3 regions of the Brevibacillus sp. MER 51 genome follow, and region 3 is predicted to be linked to each of the others. Evidence: riboswitches for the same ligand, from Rfam matches in the RefSeq annotation. Region 3 holds a riboswitch; each other region holds the start of a gene.
The links. A riboswitch is a leader RNA that binds a small molecule or an ion and turns the genes downstream of it on or off. The one in region 3 is predicted to bind cyclic di-AMP.
Positions count from the first base shown of each region.

Region 1: it holds a riboswitch for cyclic di-AMP, as region 3 does, so the genes downstream of both, M3630_RS27970 (C40 family peptidase) here and M3630_RS01705 (CAP domain-containing protein) in region 3, are expected to answer to the same signal.
Region 2: it holds a riboswitch for cyclic di-AMP, as region 3 does, so the genes downstream of both, M3630_RS24435 (quaternary amine ABC transporter ATP-binding protein) here and M3630_RS01705 (CAP domain-containing protein) in region 3, are expected to answer to the same signal.

Region 1 is NZ_JAMAUS010000022.1:49,534-54,688, forward strand. It holds gene M3630_RS27945 (HAMP domain-containing sensor histidine kinase) at 1-293, opposite strand, end outside; gene liaF (cell wall-active antibiotics response protein LiaF) at 307-1,197, opposite strand; gene M3630_RS27955 (class I SAM-dependent methyltransferase) at 1,212-1,790, opposite strand; gene M3630_RS27960 (PspA/IM30 family protein) at 1,885-2,580, opposite strand; gene M3630_RS27965 (LiaF transmembrane domain-containing protein) at 2,645-3,049, opposite strand; cyclic di-AMP (ydaO/yuaA leader) riboswitch at 3,368-3,507, shown strand; gene M3630_RS27970 (C40 family peptidase) at 3,512-4,033, shown strand; gene M3630_RS27975 (response regulator transcription factor) at 4,248-4,967, shown strand; gene M3630_RS27980 (sensor histidine kinase) at 4,968-5,155, shown strand, end outside.
Region 2 is NZ_JAMAUS010000014.1:27,776-32,930, forward strand. It holds gene M3630_RS24430 (copper ion binding protein) at 1-88, shown strand, start outside; cyclic di-AMP (ydaO/yuaA leader) riboswitch at 842-988, shown strand; gene M3630_RS24435 (quaternary amine ABC transporter ATP-binding protein) at 1,382-2,608, shown strand; gene M3630_RS24440 (ABC transporter permease) at 2,592-3,431, shown strand; gene M3630_RS24445 (glycine betaine ABC transporter substrate-binding protein) at 3,428-4,363, shown strand; gene M3630_RS24450 (hypothetical protein) at 4,383-4,793, shown strand; gene M3630_RS24455 (Na-translocating system protein MpsC family protein) at 4,852-5,155, opposite strand, start outside.
Region 3 is NZ_JAMAUS010000001.1:476,873-482,027, forward strand. It holds gene M3630_RS01690 (hypothetical protein) at 72-443, shown strand; gene M3630_RS01695 (cold-shock protein) at 611-814, opposite strand; gene M3630_RS01700 (rhodanese-like domain-containing protein) at 1,245-1,589, shown strand; cyclic di-AMP (ydaO/yuaA leader) riboswitch at 1,674-1,830, shown strand; gene M3630_RS01705 (CAP domain-containing protein) at 1,838-2,626, shown strand; gene M3630_RS01710 (hypothetical protein) at 2,691-2,843, opposite strand; gene M3630_RS01715 (homoserine dehydrogenase) at 2,945-3,955, opposite strand; gene def (peptide deformylase) at 3,952-4,512, opposite strand; gene M3630_RS01725 (aminotransferase class I/II-fold pyridoxal phosphate-dependent enzyme) at 4,691-5,155, shown strand, end outside.

The sequences.
Region 1 (5,155 bases), on a different contig from region 3:
GAAATGATCAATGCCACTAAGACACCTGCAGGCAAAGAAACAACAAAAGCAGCAAGCTGAATCAAACCCTCTGGATCGGCAGGGAGATTGATTCCTATATATTCTTCAAGCCACCACACGAAGTTGCGGTCGCTGATTACTTCGTTGTACCACCGATGAATCCCCGGGTGATCTTTCCATAAAAAGTATAGCCAAAAGAAACAAATAAACGCGGCAGTAACTGCACTGACGGCCAGTAACATGCCATAGCGCACGTATTGCCACTGAATACTTGCCAATCGCTGTCGACGCATCCGCCAGTACCTCCTAGATGTACTTGACTTTTATATCGCCGACAAGCAGCGAGATATGCAAGTTTACTTTTTGCAATGCTTCATCATACTGATCAGAACGAATCTTAACACTGCGGTTGATCCCCCCCTGACGGTGGCTTAGCACCTCCAGGTCACCAATACTCAACCCTGCCGTTACCGATACAGGAAGATCGACCGGTACATAAATCGTCACATCGCCTACCCAGCCCTCTACGACAAGAACCGCTTCATCCCGCATCAACACTGCCCGGGAAAGATCAATCACAACATCCCCGATTCCATGCCAGACATGCAAGTGATTCAGTTCAAAACGCCCGGAAGTCAGGTGATAATCCCCAATCAGAGAACTGCGGGAATCTTTTGGCAGCATGTCGTCAGGGGATGAAGACATGCTTTCGTGATGAGGAATTTTTCCACCAACATGCTTCCATTTGTTCCAGCTGTCTAGCCAAGGGCGCTCCGCTGTTGAAACGTTCACGTCATTCGGGATACTCGCATCACTAGTCAAAATCGTCTCCGCAGCAGATGGGTTCCCACTCTCGCCTAATGGCTGATTCACACGGTGATCTCGTCTGCTGTTCTTGCCCCGAATCAACTGAAACCCGAAATAAATAAACACGATTGGCACTGCAATCTGGAACAAATCATCAATCCCGACACTAAACCACATATCCATCGCGATGATGGTCCCCAGCGAGAATAAAATTCCTCCGCCAATCCGATTTTTATTCCCCCACAAACGAAGGCCGAAATAAATAAGCACCATCGGCCACAAATCAAACAGACCGAACGAAATGATACCCAAACTGTCTAACAAAAGACCGATTCCCGTAAAAATAATCAGGACACCAGCCAACATTTTGTGCAAACGGGACAGTTTCACAAAAGTCTCCTCTCTCACGCCCCATGCTGATCGTTTTCACTTTGACCATTACGACATGTATAGATGAATGCAGGCGGAATGTTCAACAGGGTAAAGTCGATCTCAACCCGGGGAAAACGATCCTGCAACTCAGCCTGGAGTTGTAGCGAATATTGGAATGTAATAAATAGGCCCCCTGGCTTCAGTACAGATTGAACTTCGTCCAGAATTGCTGCCCGCAGCTCTTGTGGAAAATTGGCGAATGGCAGACCTGAGATAATGACATCTGCACCTACAAGGTCCTGCTCCTCCAAGTAAGACCTAAGTTTAGTCGCTTCCTCCCTGATAGGAAGATCGGGAAAACGTGATTGAAGCATAGAGCGAAATTGGGAATCTCGTTCCACAAGCACGTACTGTGTGCCGGGACGCAAGCGCTGATAGATCGTTTGGGTAAATGCCCCTGTACCAGGTCCCAGCTCCAGGATCACATCGGTTGAAGCCCAATCGACGCTTTTCAACATTTGCTCACATAAAAAACGAGAGCTGGGGATTATACTACCGACGCGTCCAGGCTCAGCGATAAACCGCCGCAAAAAGACCAAGAAGTCCTGCAAGAATCGTACCTCCTAGGGGAAAAGCAGCCTGATGTACACAGGCTGCCGAATTGACCCAATCTATTCTACACCTTGTCCCCCAGTTCCTGTTGAATTAGGATTGCACTGGTTTGGCTACCGGTGTTTTTGCTTCATTAATGGATGCTTTGATGCTAGCAAGTTCTGCATCGAGATCATCCTTTTCCAGGTCAGACAAAGCGTTCTCCCAAGCGCGGTTCGTTTGGCGCCATTGCCCACTCATTTGTGCTTCTGCTTCCATGCGCATGACTTTTTCCTCCATGCGGGCGAAGCCACGGCCTGCGGACTGATTGCCGATACCAACAACTGCTTGATTGACTTGCTTTTGTGTACGAGCTACTTGTGCACGTGCCATCAGTGTGAACTTTTTCGCACGCATTTTATAGAACTCTTCCTTCAGCTCAGCCAGCTTCTCGCGCATTTGTGTAGCCGCCTCGGATGCTGACAGGTAGAGAGTTTCATATTCCGCTGCCCGGCCTTCGTACTGCTTCTTGTCAGCGAGTGCTCGACGTGCCAACTCGTCTTCTCCCTCAGTCAAGGCGAGCTTGACTTGACGATCGCGTTTTTCGATCAGGGCATTGGCTTCATCCAATTGCTGACGGAATTTCTTTTCCAGTGCAACCTGACGGGCAACCGCGACTTCAACTTGTCCGATTTCTACTTCCATGTCACGCATATATTGATTCAGCATTACTACCGGATCTTCCATGGAATCCAATGCATCATTTACCGAAGCTACTGTCAGATCACGCAAACGTTTAAAGATACTCATTATTTTTTCCTCCTCATCATATCACATCATATTGTTCATCCAAAAGACTCTTGCGACATAGGCGTTACTGCGGGCGTCTTCTTACGTTTCTCTCCCAAGTGTCCAGCGTATCTTCCTTTAATACTTTTTGGGCCCATTCACGCTCCCAAGAAGGAGGCGCTTGTTTTGGCTCTTGGCTGGGACGCAGTAAGCGATATCCCAGATAAATCACCCCAATGGCCAGAAGCGCGTGAAACAGTAGGTCAAGCTTGCCAATCAACATCAGGAATCCGAACAGGAAGACCAGGATTCCCCAAAAACGTGAACCGGTTTGTCCCATGATCTTTTTGGCACCGTATATCATGATCACGCCGGGAATGATAAACCCGAGCAAGTCTCCGATATCGATACCCACCAGATCCAGAAGAACCAACCCACCGACTAGCAGCAGAACCAGCCCGAGTAGAACTTTGCCAGACCGTTCGCTCATTACTCGCTTACCTCCATTCGTTTTGCATGTGGTGCTTGTGGAACGTTATGCCCTTATTGTAGCCCTCGGTATAGGCTTCCCATAACGGGCGTGCGGTTGGTTTTTCCCTCCGTCCTTGGACGGAGACAATTTCCTGCCCTAATCGGACGAGCTGTCCCGCAAGACAGAATATGCACGCGTCGAAAGGCGGCTTGCACTGTCGAACGAAAACGTTACAGCATTTGACGGTATCTTTGTGACGAATGTGTGAACGAACAGATAAAAAGAAGGAAAAAAAGGACTGGCGTAGAATCTTCGTAAGAGTGCGTGTAAAAAAACATCGAAAAATAGCCGAATTCCGCTTGGCGGAAACGGGGGAACCACGTTTTTGGGGTGAATGGTTGCTACTCCTAGCAGCCTAGGGCGTCCTTTCGACCGAACCCTTCAGCTAACCTCGTAGGCTCACGAAGGGAGCAGTTTCTTTTGCGCAAGATGGTTTTATCTTTATTTATGGCTGGATTGCTTGCTATGGGGGCAAGCGCTGTACAGGCTGCTGAGGAGAATACTCTCAATGAAGTAGTCAGCGACTTGTACGGTACCCCTTACAAATCTTCCGGCTCGTCCAAAAAGGGCTTTGACTGCTCCGGTTTCACGCGCTACGTATTTGATGCGTTAGGTGTAGACCTGCCTCACAATTCTGCTTCCCAGTACGAATTAGGTACTGAGGTAGCCAGAAAAGATTTGCAGCCAGGCGATCTCGTATTCTTCAACACGAACGGTCGCAGCATTTCTCACGTGGGTATCTACATCGGAGACGGCACATTCGTGCACTCGGAATCTGGTCGTGGAGTCGTCAACACCAAGTTGAGCGATCCATACTACTGGAGCAAGCGTTATGTAGGCGCCAAGCGTCTCAGCGTTCCTGTTCTAGCGAAAGCAGAAATTCCGAATAAGGAAAAAGCGGTGCAAGCTGCATCGTTGCCGGAAAAACCAGCTAAAAAATAGTCATTCGGCAAAATAATAAAAGCCAGGGACACTACGTCTCTGGCTTTTTCTGACGAAATTTAGTACCTGGTCTAAAGAGGTACCCTCACATATTAGAACAACTTAATAACTTACGGGGTTTCTTCCCCTGATCAGGTCAAAGCATGTTATGATAGACAAGACCCATTCTTTGAATGGTATTCCTTATTAATAGAAGTAACTGGGGGTTGTTCCGGTGAAAGATCACATTTTAATTGTCGATGACAATCTGGAGATTATTGAACTGCTAGAAGACATTTTGGAGAACGAGGGCTTCACCGTTTCCTCCGCAGAGAGCGGAGAGGATGCACTCTCGCTGCTCAGCCAAGGAGAGCGTCCCAACCTGATCCTTTTGGATATTATGATGCCCAACATGAGTGGCTACGAGCTCTGCTCTCAAATTCGCCGTGAGTGGGATTTGCCTATACTGTTTCTCAGTGCAAAAGGAAAAGCGGTAGATAAAGTAGTCGGCTTCGAAATCGGCGCAGATGATTACATCACGAAGCCTTTTGATACAGAAGAGCTGCTCGCTCGCATTCGTGCCCACCTTCGTCGCTATGAGCGCATTCGCAAGCATACCGAAGAGCAGCCTGAGAAGGAAACGGCCTCCTCTCCGATTACGGTTTTGAAATTCAAGGACCTGGAAATTCATAAAGAAACGTATTCCGTTTATGTATGCAATCAAAAGATTGAGCTATCTACCAAAGAATTCCAACTACTCACCTTCCTCGCAGAAAATGCGGGCATCGTCTTTACAAGAGAGCAAATTTATGACCGTGTCTGGGGATATGGATATGGCTCGCTCAATACAGTGACCGTCCATATTAAAAACCTCCGTGAAAAGCTGGAAACAGAACGTCAGTTCATTAAAACACAATGGGGGACAGGCTACGTATTTATCGGGGAGAAGCTTTAAATGAGCTTACGCAATAAAGTTTTGCTCTCCTTCATTGCCTTGATCACACTCAACATCTTGTTGTTTAAATTTGTTTTTCAAGACATTATTGTCGCTCAACTCAAAAATGATCGGCATAATCAGTACCAGGCTGAGAAAGAAGCCGCAGAGAAGGTCATGCTCAATCAACTGCTTCTCGTCAGTAATTT
Region 2 (5,155 bases), on a different contig from region 3:
AAAGGTTGAGGTTTCCTACAACGAGAGCAACTTGACTCTCGATGCAGTGAAAGAAGCTATTGAAGACCAAGGCTACGACGTCGTTTAAGCATCGTGTCTCTGAAAAGCAAAGCTCCTGCCTGAATCAATGAGGCAGGAGCTTTTTGGTGTTGAGGTAAAAGTGGCTGTAGTGGAGGGGAAGAAGCCCATTTCCAGTCTACGCTTCGGCCTACGCCCCGCGAGGGGGTTAGACTGTCCGCTCCGGAATGAATGTCGGGAGCGCTTCAAAAGTAGAGTTTCGAAGATGTATTCGCAGAGGTTGAAGCTGACAACCCCCGCCATTCATTTCAAAGCTAGGTAGGGCTCCAGAGGCGCTAGGACTGGAAAGGGGCTTCTTCCCAAGCGGCTATTGTTTACATCTTGAAAGCAACTTTCATGAGGTCTTCCTCTGTTAAAAGCATGTAAAAACCTCATCAGCTCGTAGAGGAAACAGGAGAAATAAGCGAAGATCTTTGGACACACCTACCGAGGCGCAGTGAAAAAAAGAGAAACTGCTTTTAGCGTCCACCTCTGAGCCACATCCTGATGGACTACTTTGGACGCGGTTTCGCTTTTTTTCACGGAGCCGGGCGCCCCATGCTCCCGTGCAGGGGTTCCAAGAATCTGAGCGTTTTCTCCTGTTTCCTCCCCACCACAACAGCGAGTATAGCGCACTAATCCTTCAATCGAATAAGCAACGAACAGCTAATCCAATCCGACTCATAAAGAAAAACAGAATCCGGTTAAAACCGTGCTAAACGAACGTTCACAATAACTGGAAGCGAGCGTATAATTCAAATCACAATCACCATTAAATAAGAGGCAACACATACGGCCTAGTTCCGATATTCTCGGAAGCGGGGGAACCAATCTTTTGGGGTTAATCCTGAGTGATCAGGAGGGATGAGGAAATGTCTTCTCTGCCATCCTACCCGTCAGCTAACCTCGTCGGCCAAAGCAGGGAAGGTCATGAATGGATAAAGTCTAGGCATATAATGCGCAACAAGGGGATTCCTTGCGGGCGTGTGATAGGCCGATACAGGCTTTTTCTTTGGGACCTTTGTTCTGGAGAAAAAGAATGGATCGGCCTATTTTTTATGGAAATACCGATGAGCAGCTTACGCCGATACAACGAGAAGGGAATGGTGTGGATCGCTGAGAGGCAGTCGGTACGACATAAACCGCTGACAATCGAAATCAGGAAGACAGAGTACAGGGAGTCCTGAAAATGGACGCCAGGTATTACGTAAGCCTGTGGATTTTCAACACGAGTAAAAATCAAGCGTACCTGCTTGGTTTTGCTGGAGTGTCGAAACTTCGCGGGCTTTTTCCATTTACGAAAAAACGAAGGATGAGGGATATCATGTCCAAAATGAAAGTCCATCAACTCACAAAAGTGTTCGGCAAGCAGCCCGAGCTGGCCTTGAAGCTGCTGGCGGAAGGACGTACAAAAGAACAAATTTACAAGCAAACCGGCCAGTCCATCGGTGTCAATCAGGTCAGCTTTGAAGTCGAGGAAGGTGAAATCTTCGTCATTATGGGCCTGTCAGGCAGCGGCAAGTCCACCTTAATCCGACTGTGTAATCGACTGATTGACCCAACGAGCGGAAGCATCGAGATCGATGGGGAAGAGATCGTGGACATGAAGGCAGCAGCTTTGCGTGAGGTGCGGAGGAAGAAGCTCGGGATGGTTTTTCAAAATTTCGCCCTGTTTCCGCAGCGGTCGGTACGAGAAAATGTGGAGTTTGGTTTGGAGATACAGCAAGTACCGCCAGGACTCCGGCAAGAAAAAGCACGGGAAGCACTCGCGCTCGTTGGATTAACCGAGTGGGAAAATGCGCACCCGGATCAATTGAGCGGAGGGATGCGCCAGCGGGTCGGATTGGCTCGGGCGTTGGCTAATAATCCAGATATTCTCTTGATGGACGAAGCGTTCAGTGCACTGGACCCGCTCATTCGAAAAGATATGCAGGATGAGCTGCTGGAGCTCCAGATGACGATGAAAAAGACGATCCTGTTCATTACACATGACTTGCATGAGGCATTGCGGCTGGGTGATCGGATTGCCTTTATGAAAGACGGGCAGATCATTCAGATCGGCCGCCCGGAAGAAATTATGGCAGACCCAGCGGATGAATTCGTGCGGAAGTTCGTGGAGGATGCCGACCTGTCCAGGGTGCTCGTTGCTGAAAATGTGATGAAACGTGCAGAAGCAATCACGCCTGACAAAGGGGCCCGAGTGGCGCTGCAACTCATGATGGATAATGGCGTGTCCAGCTTGTACGTCGTAGACAAAAAGCGCACACTGCTTGGATTGATTACGGCTTATGACGTATCACTCGCGATCAGTACGGGAGATTCGCTGGAGGCAATCATGAAAACCGACCTCCCTACCGTTTCGCCTGACGCACGTCTGCACAGCTTGTTCCCGATGATGGCAGACCTGCACGTCCCGATTGCGGTAGTGGGCGACCAGCAGCGATTATTGGGTGTCATCGTAAAAGGAGCGGTGCTAGGCGGGCTGGTAGGCAAAGTCAATGTACAAGAGCATCAGAGAGCAGAGGTGATGAGTGATGGACGTCGTGCCTAAGCTACCGATTGGCAGTTGGATGGAAGGGTTCGTGGAGGTGCTGGGCCAGTACAAAGGGGTATTGTTTGAACCGGTGGCTATCGTCATTTCCACGATGGTGACCTACTGTTCTACGGTTTTGGCAGAGATACCTTCGCTGATTCTCATCTTGCTGCTGGGGGTCGCTGCGTGGGTTTTTGCAGGGAGAGCGTCCATGGTCTTCACGGTTGTTGGACTTTCTCTCATCCACAACTTGGGGTACTGGGATGAAACGATGGAGACATTGGGACTCGTCCTCACTGCTACCATGATTTCGATCGTCATCGGGATTCCGGTGGGCATTCTTTGCGCGAGACACGATACGTTTCGCAATCTGGTTACGCCAGTACTGGATTTGATGCAGACGATGCCAGCGTTCGTTTATTTGATTCCCGCGATCTTTTTCTTCGGTTTGGGCGAGGTGCCGGGAGTTATTGCCTCCGTTATTTTTGCTTTGCCGCCAATCGTGCGTCTCACGAACTTAGGCATACGTCAGGTCCCAGCGGAAATGGAGGAAGCGGCGGACGCCTTTGGCGCAACTGGGTGGCAAAAGCTCGTGAAAGTACAACTGCCATATGCGAAATCGACGATCTTGGCGGGAGTCAATCAGTGCATCATGCTCGCCCTGTCGATGGTGGTCATAGCGGCTATGATCGGGGCGAAGGGCTTGGGTGCAGACGTATATCGCGCCGTATCGCAAGTGGATATAGGAAGAGGATTCGAGGCGGGGCTATCTATCGTGATCATCGCTATCGTCTTGGATCGACTTACCCAACATGCAGGAAAAAAGGAGAGAAATACATGATGAACAAAATGATTCCAGCTATATTGGCAGTCATGATGGGAGCGACAGCTTGGCTCGCAGGCTGCTCTAGTCAAAACACAAACACACAAATACCGACAGCAACGGTGGTCGGTCCGATTCCTTCTGAGACGTCGGACAACGCGCTAGGAGAAAAGCTCGACTACAAAATCATCGGAATCGACGCAGGAGCAGGCTCGATGGTAAAGACAGAGGAAGTCATGAACCTGTATGGCTTGGATAAATGGCAGCTTGTCGAAGGCTCAGATGCCGCTATGACAGCAGCTTTGATCAAGGCGTACGAAGCGAAGGAACCAATTATCATAACGGGCTGGACGCCGCACTGGATGTTTAAAAAGATGGATTTGAAATACTTGGCCGACCCAAAGAACGGCTTTGGCGGAGCGGAACAAATCCATACCATCGTGCGCAAAGGGCTGAAAGAGGATCAGCCTGCTGCCTATCAATTTCTGGATAAGTTCTGGTGGGAGCCAGCCGATATGGAGTCGGTCATGGTTCAAATGATTGACGGAAAAGATCCGGAAGTGGCCGCTGCGGAATGGGTAAAAAACAATGAAGCCAAAGTAGCGAAATGGGTGGAGGGCATACAGCCTGTCCAAAAAGAGAAGCTGACTCTCGCTTATGTAGCATGGGATTCCGAGATTGCCAGCTCGCACGTCGTAGAGTATGTGCTTGAGCAGAAGCTGGGGTATGAAGTCGAGTTGAGTCAGGTGCAGACTGGACCGATGTGGGCAGGTGTGGCCATTGGGGATGTAGATGGGATGGTTGCAGCGTGGCTGCCGTCTACAGATACGAGCTATTTGAAAAAATTCGGTGGGCAAATCGAGGATTTGGGTCCGAATCTCGACGGAACCAAAATCGGACTCGTGGTTCCTTCGTACATGAACATCTCGTCCATTGAGGATCTCCAATAAGGGAAGGGGAGGTGCTGCTATGAAGCATTATCTCGTAATAGGCAAGGGGGAAGCTTTCACTTCTTTTGTCCAGACACTATGCTGCGACAGTTTGCCTGCGTTTTGGGGAAGGAATCCAGGTGCCTTTTCATTGAGAGCGGGGCCTGGAGATAAGACGATTCAGCGTTTTTTGCCCATCTCATTTGACGAGTGCTACCGCGATCAGGAATCCTTGCTGATATACCAATCCGTCTACATCTTTCCTGATGAGTGGGCGGAGGGGCGCGACTTCGTTACACTGTTCAAGCAGCTGGGCACCTGCCGGATTTTTGTGATGACGCAAGAGCATCGGAACGCGATGTTATACAAGGCGCTCGGGGCGAATCACGTCATCGTGAGTCAGCCCGGGTATAGAGGCTACGGCTGGTTGGCTGAACAGATGAGTGGCTAAGAGAGAAATAGAAGAGGCTCCGCCTGCAAATGAGGCGGAGCCTTGTTTTCGTGAAAATTTAGCCCAACATTTTTTCGAGGTCCTTGTCCAATACATAAACCTCGATCCGTTCACCCATTTTCGTGCTGATGTCGCTATGACTCGATAGTACTTTGCAGGTTGTAAGCTTTTCTACGATTTCTTCCGATTCTTCACTGTACATTTCACGGAGAACCTCGCGCATTTCTTTGACGATGCGGCGACCTTTATCGTGACTGGACAGATGCTTTTCTTCGACGGTAAGAACACCCTTGAACCTGGCGATGACCATATCACCGACGATGTAGGTCTTGGCTTCCTGCGGACCTCGTCCAATTAGTTCG
Region 3 (5,155 bases):
CTGAAATCGAATACGACGACGATCAAGGTAATACTGAAAGCAGAAATCACAGACGCCCAAGAAGAAATACGGTGAGAACGACTGGTATTTTGCAAAATAACCTCGCCCGAGCTGTCACTGCTCACCTCGACCTGGTAAACCTGAACACAGAAGAGGTTGAAGTACGTGTGCAAGTATTGAACTGGGGTAACGCCGTTACGCAAACGAATCCAGTTAGCACCTTGCTTGACATTACGCAATTTATCCCTGCGAATACTCGCACTGCTTTCAATGCGCTTGTCCCCGCTTCTTTCCACTATGAAGTTCGCCTTACCGTAGCAGAAAACAACAGAAATGTCCTTCTCACCACTTATGGCCGTACTTCTATCGGCGGCGGTCAAGTTGTTGGTCTTACCGTTCTTGACAGTCAATTCCAAACTGTCGATATCGAAACTTGTATTTAACTATTTTGCAGGAAGAAAATGAGGAATTATGGTGGGACGCCATAGTTCCTTTTTTAATGATTCGCATGCACGAAGAGGCGCTGGGGACTATCCCAACGCCTTTTTACTTCTATTTTCTCACGACAAAAAAACTGCCCTCGAAAGGACAGTTTCTTTTAAAAGGAGACTTACAGTTTTACTACGTTCTCAGCTTGTGGGCCACGGTTGCCTTGAACAATGTTGAATTGAACTTTTTGACCTTCGTCCAAAGTTTTGAAACCGTCACCTTGGATTGCGCTGAAGTGTACGAATACATCGTCTCCGCCTTCTACTTGAATGAAACCGAAACCTTTTTCTGCGTTAAACCATTTTACTGTTCCGTTCGTTTGCATCTAAAAAAACCTCCAAAAATTCAATTTGAATATGCTAGTCATATTTACCGAAGCAAATAAAGCTCACATATCATGAAGAAATACCAAATCATGTGCTGTGATACGCCTTCATGATATGTGAATTTTACTTACTCAGCAAATATGCGAATGTCATAGGACGGAACTGCAAAATTAAAAACTAAACCTTTTGAAAACCTAAAACAATGAAAGCCCTTCCTCTCTTCCATCCTTGCGGCTCCGATGACCGCGCCAGTGTGAATCGGGGATTCAAAAATGTTATCCATCAGCATACAAACACCTCGATGAATGATTAGGTATCAATTTTCCAAGTAGCAACCTCATTCTACCATGGTTGTCCAATAAAAGCAACCGTTCAGCCTTATTCTGGACGAAGCGGTACTCTGTTACAATAGGATTGGGAGGGATTACATTGGAAAATCATATTTTGACAACCATTCAATTATCCGAAATGCTTGAAAAGAAAGTGCCTGTACTTTTATTGGACGTACGCGACGCCGAGAAATTTATTTCCGGCAGCCTCGTTCACGAAAACGCGTCGGCGCGAAACGTCCCTTATCTTCTTATGAAGGAACAGGACAAGCCACTTGATGAAGAAACCGAAAAACTCGCGCAAAATGTGCAGATCGTTACCTTATGTACAACAGGTAACAAAGCTCAAAAAGCTGCGGCTCTGCTTCGTGAGCATGGTTTTCATGCGAATGCATTGGAAGGCGGCTTAACTGCATGGAAGGAACAATCAAACGAAGCGAAATGAGCCTAATTTATCAACGATTCTAGCTAGTTGCCATATATTACTCCTTTATTTCGATTGGGATTGTCTGATATCGTTGTTCATGCCAAACGAAATAAGCCGAGACTTCCTCTTGAAAAGGAAGTGCGGGGGACTTTTTTGTGGATGAGTTATTCCACATTGGGGTGAATCGCCGAACTGGCGTAGGGTTGTTTCCTCAATCCGAATCCGACAACTAACCTCGTAGGCCAAAAAAAGGAGAGATTTGTTTAATGAAACGTTTTGGTTCTGTTACAATCGCGATGACTCTTGGTCTGGGCTTGGCTTTGACAGGGTTTGCTTCTTCTGCTTCCGCAGCATCTAACTGCCCATTGAAGAACGGACAATTCCAATTCAATGCGGGTCAAAATATGGGACAATTCCAAAAAGCACCAAATGCACAACAGTTCTTTAACTTTTTCCAAAAACAAGGCTTTGTTCCTAGCCAGCCACAAGCAGTACAGCCAATGCAACCTGTTAAGCAAGGACAAGCAACACCTGTACAACCTTGCCCGATTCAACCAGGAACTTTCCAACCAGCACCCGTACAACAAGCTCCAGCACAACCAGCACCAGTTCAAACGGCACCAGCACAACCTAGCAATAATGTCACTCAGCCTGCCGCTCCGGTAAATCAAGCGGATGAAGCTAAAACTGGTGATTTTGCGAAACAAGTCGCGGATTTGGTGAACCAAGAACGTGCAAAAGCAGGTCTCAAACCTGTTCAAATGGATGCGGCACTGTCCAAAGTAGCGTTGGCAAAAGCACAAGATATGTCTGCTAACAACTATTTTGACCACAACAGTCCAACGTACGGTTCTCCATTTGACATGATGAAGCAGTATGGCATTCAGTACTCGACTGCAGGCGAGAATATCGCCATGGGTCAACAGAGTCCACAAGAAGTTATGCAACAATGGATGAATAGTGAAGGCCACCGCCAAAACATTATGAACCCTGATTTCACAAAAATTGGTGTAGGCTTCACAAATGGCTACTGGGTACAAGAATTTATCGGGTAGAACACTGCTTGATAAACGAAAAGCCGGTGTCTCGTAATCGAGACCCGGCTTTTTCGTGTACGCGTTACGTTCGCTGCGCTTCTGCCGCCTGTTTTTTGGGGGTACAGCAGCTTTCCTGCTCATTGAGCAAAGCAACATCCTTTTGATTCATTTCTTGCTTCGTTGGGTAAGCAGATACTTGCTGCAGCTCGGCATTGACATCAGACGATTGTTTCATCCGTATGGCCCCCCTCACCGTTATTGGTGGTACATCCCTAGTATGCACGCGGTTCTAAACGACTCATTCCTAAGGAACACTGGAAGCACATGCAAATGAACCTATCTGCTAATAATATGTTCAAGGTCTTTTAAGGCAGCCGCCGCTGCCGCCACAGGATCTGATTTTCCTCCAACGACCAATAAATCCCCCATGACATCTGTTTCTACCCGTATGGCTTTTGTCGTACCAGATACAGATGCAAATGGATGGGTAAGATCCACCGCACATAAATCTACTGCGACAGATACCGTGCCATTCGCTTCCTTTTGGATCGTTCCGATCAGCTTGGGAATCTTCGAGTGCTTTTTCCACGCCTCGATTTGTAACGAGGTTATTTCGCGAATACTTGCGCGTGTTATATCGGTTAGTTTTACTTGCGCATCAAAAGCAGCGTTTGCCAAGATCGTGAGCTTCGAAGCTGTATCCCATCCATCGATATCATAGGAAGGGTCCGGTTCGGCAATCCCCATCTTCTGAGCGAGCTCGACTGCTTCTGCACAGGTGAGCCCCTCTTCCAACATTTTTGTGAGCACGAAGTTTGTCGTTCCCGTAAAAATACCTTCGACGCGTTTTACTTCACAGCCTGCCAGGTTATACTGCAACAGATCGATCGTCGGCAGAGCTGCTGCTGTTGCTCCACTCACTTTCAATGCGACGCCATGTTTTTTGGCAAGAGCGGCTAAGCCAGCATAATCGACTACAAGTGCGCCTTTTGAAATGGCGATCGCATGCATGGCATTCTCCAAAGCATAACGAATAAAAGTAAGACCGGGTCCGCCCTCTTTTTCAGATGGACCTGCCTCGATGAGCACGTCTGCTTGAGCTGACTTGATAAATTCCAGCGCGTTCCAAGATGGGTTCCTTGTTTGTTTTGTATGAGCATAGTCTGCCCATTTTCCCGAATCGATTCCGTTCTCATCGTAGAGGCCGGAAGCTGAACGAACGACTCCCACGAGTCTGACATCCGCTTGATATAGCTCGCGGTACCTCTCCCTTCGCTGCTCCAGCAGTCGAGCCACCTGCTGTCCTACTGTTCCGAAGCCTGTTAACATAATGTTCCAACGTTTCATGAGTCAATCTCCTTGCTGTTTATGCGTCGCTTATTTCCACCATTTTTTCTACTTTTATCTTGTATCCGGAGCAAATCCTTGCGATTCAGTTTCTTTCCTGTTTTCGCTGAGTAGAGCTCTTCCGTATGATCAATAAACAATATTCCTTCCAAATGGTCCATCTCGTGCTGAATACACCGAGCCAGGAAATCTTCCGCTTCGATTGTCTTTGTTTGTCCTTGGCGGTTCAGCGTCTGAACTTTGACATAATTCGCCCGACGAACGATTCCAAAAACACCTGGTATCGAAAGACAAGCTTCTAGCCCTACCTGCTCACCGGATTTTTCCACCAACACCGGATTGATTAGTTCAATCAAGCCGCTGCCGCAATCCATCACGACTAAACGCTCCGGGATGCCAATCTGGATCGCAGACAAGCCCGCTCGACCTTTCGCAGCGTAAATCGTTTGGGCCATATCATCCAATATCTTTTCGACCTGCGGAGTAATGGATAGTACTCTTTTTGAAGTTTCACGCAAGACAGGGTCCCCCAGGCGAACGATCCTGCGTTCAGCCATTTGCTTCTCCCTCCCGCATTAGTCAGTTTTCGATTTCAAGGTAGCAAATCAGGTCCTCGCTGTCAAAAGGAACCTTACAAAATCTGAAATATCCCGTTGGGCAAGGGTGACAAATGCATGTAGATACGCTATCTTTATTGGTAAAGATAGATGTTTGTATATGAAAAGGGAGGCTACCATGCATTCATTAGCATCAACGCTGAACGAAACCATCCAACGAGAAAACCCGCACGTGTATGAAATGCTATCCAATATCGCCAAGCTGATTTATTTCCCTAAAGAGGGGATTCTCAGCCAGTCGGCAGAAGCGAAAGCAAAAGCGAAAAAGTACAATGCAACCATCGGGATTGCACTGGAAAATGGTCAACCGATGCACCTTAAGGTCATCCAGGATAACCTGTCTGCTTACCAGCCAAAAGACATTTACGAATATGCTCCCCCTGCAGGAAAGCCTGAGCTGCGTGCAGCATGGCGTAAAAAAATGATCGAGGAACAGCCTGCACTGGCTAATCATACGTTTAGCAACCCAATCGTTACAAACGCATTGACCCATGGTCTGAGCATCGTATCTGACTTGTTCGCTGACAGCGGCGACAGCGTCATCATCCCGGACAAAAACTGGGAAAACTACGAGCTTACGTTT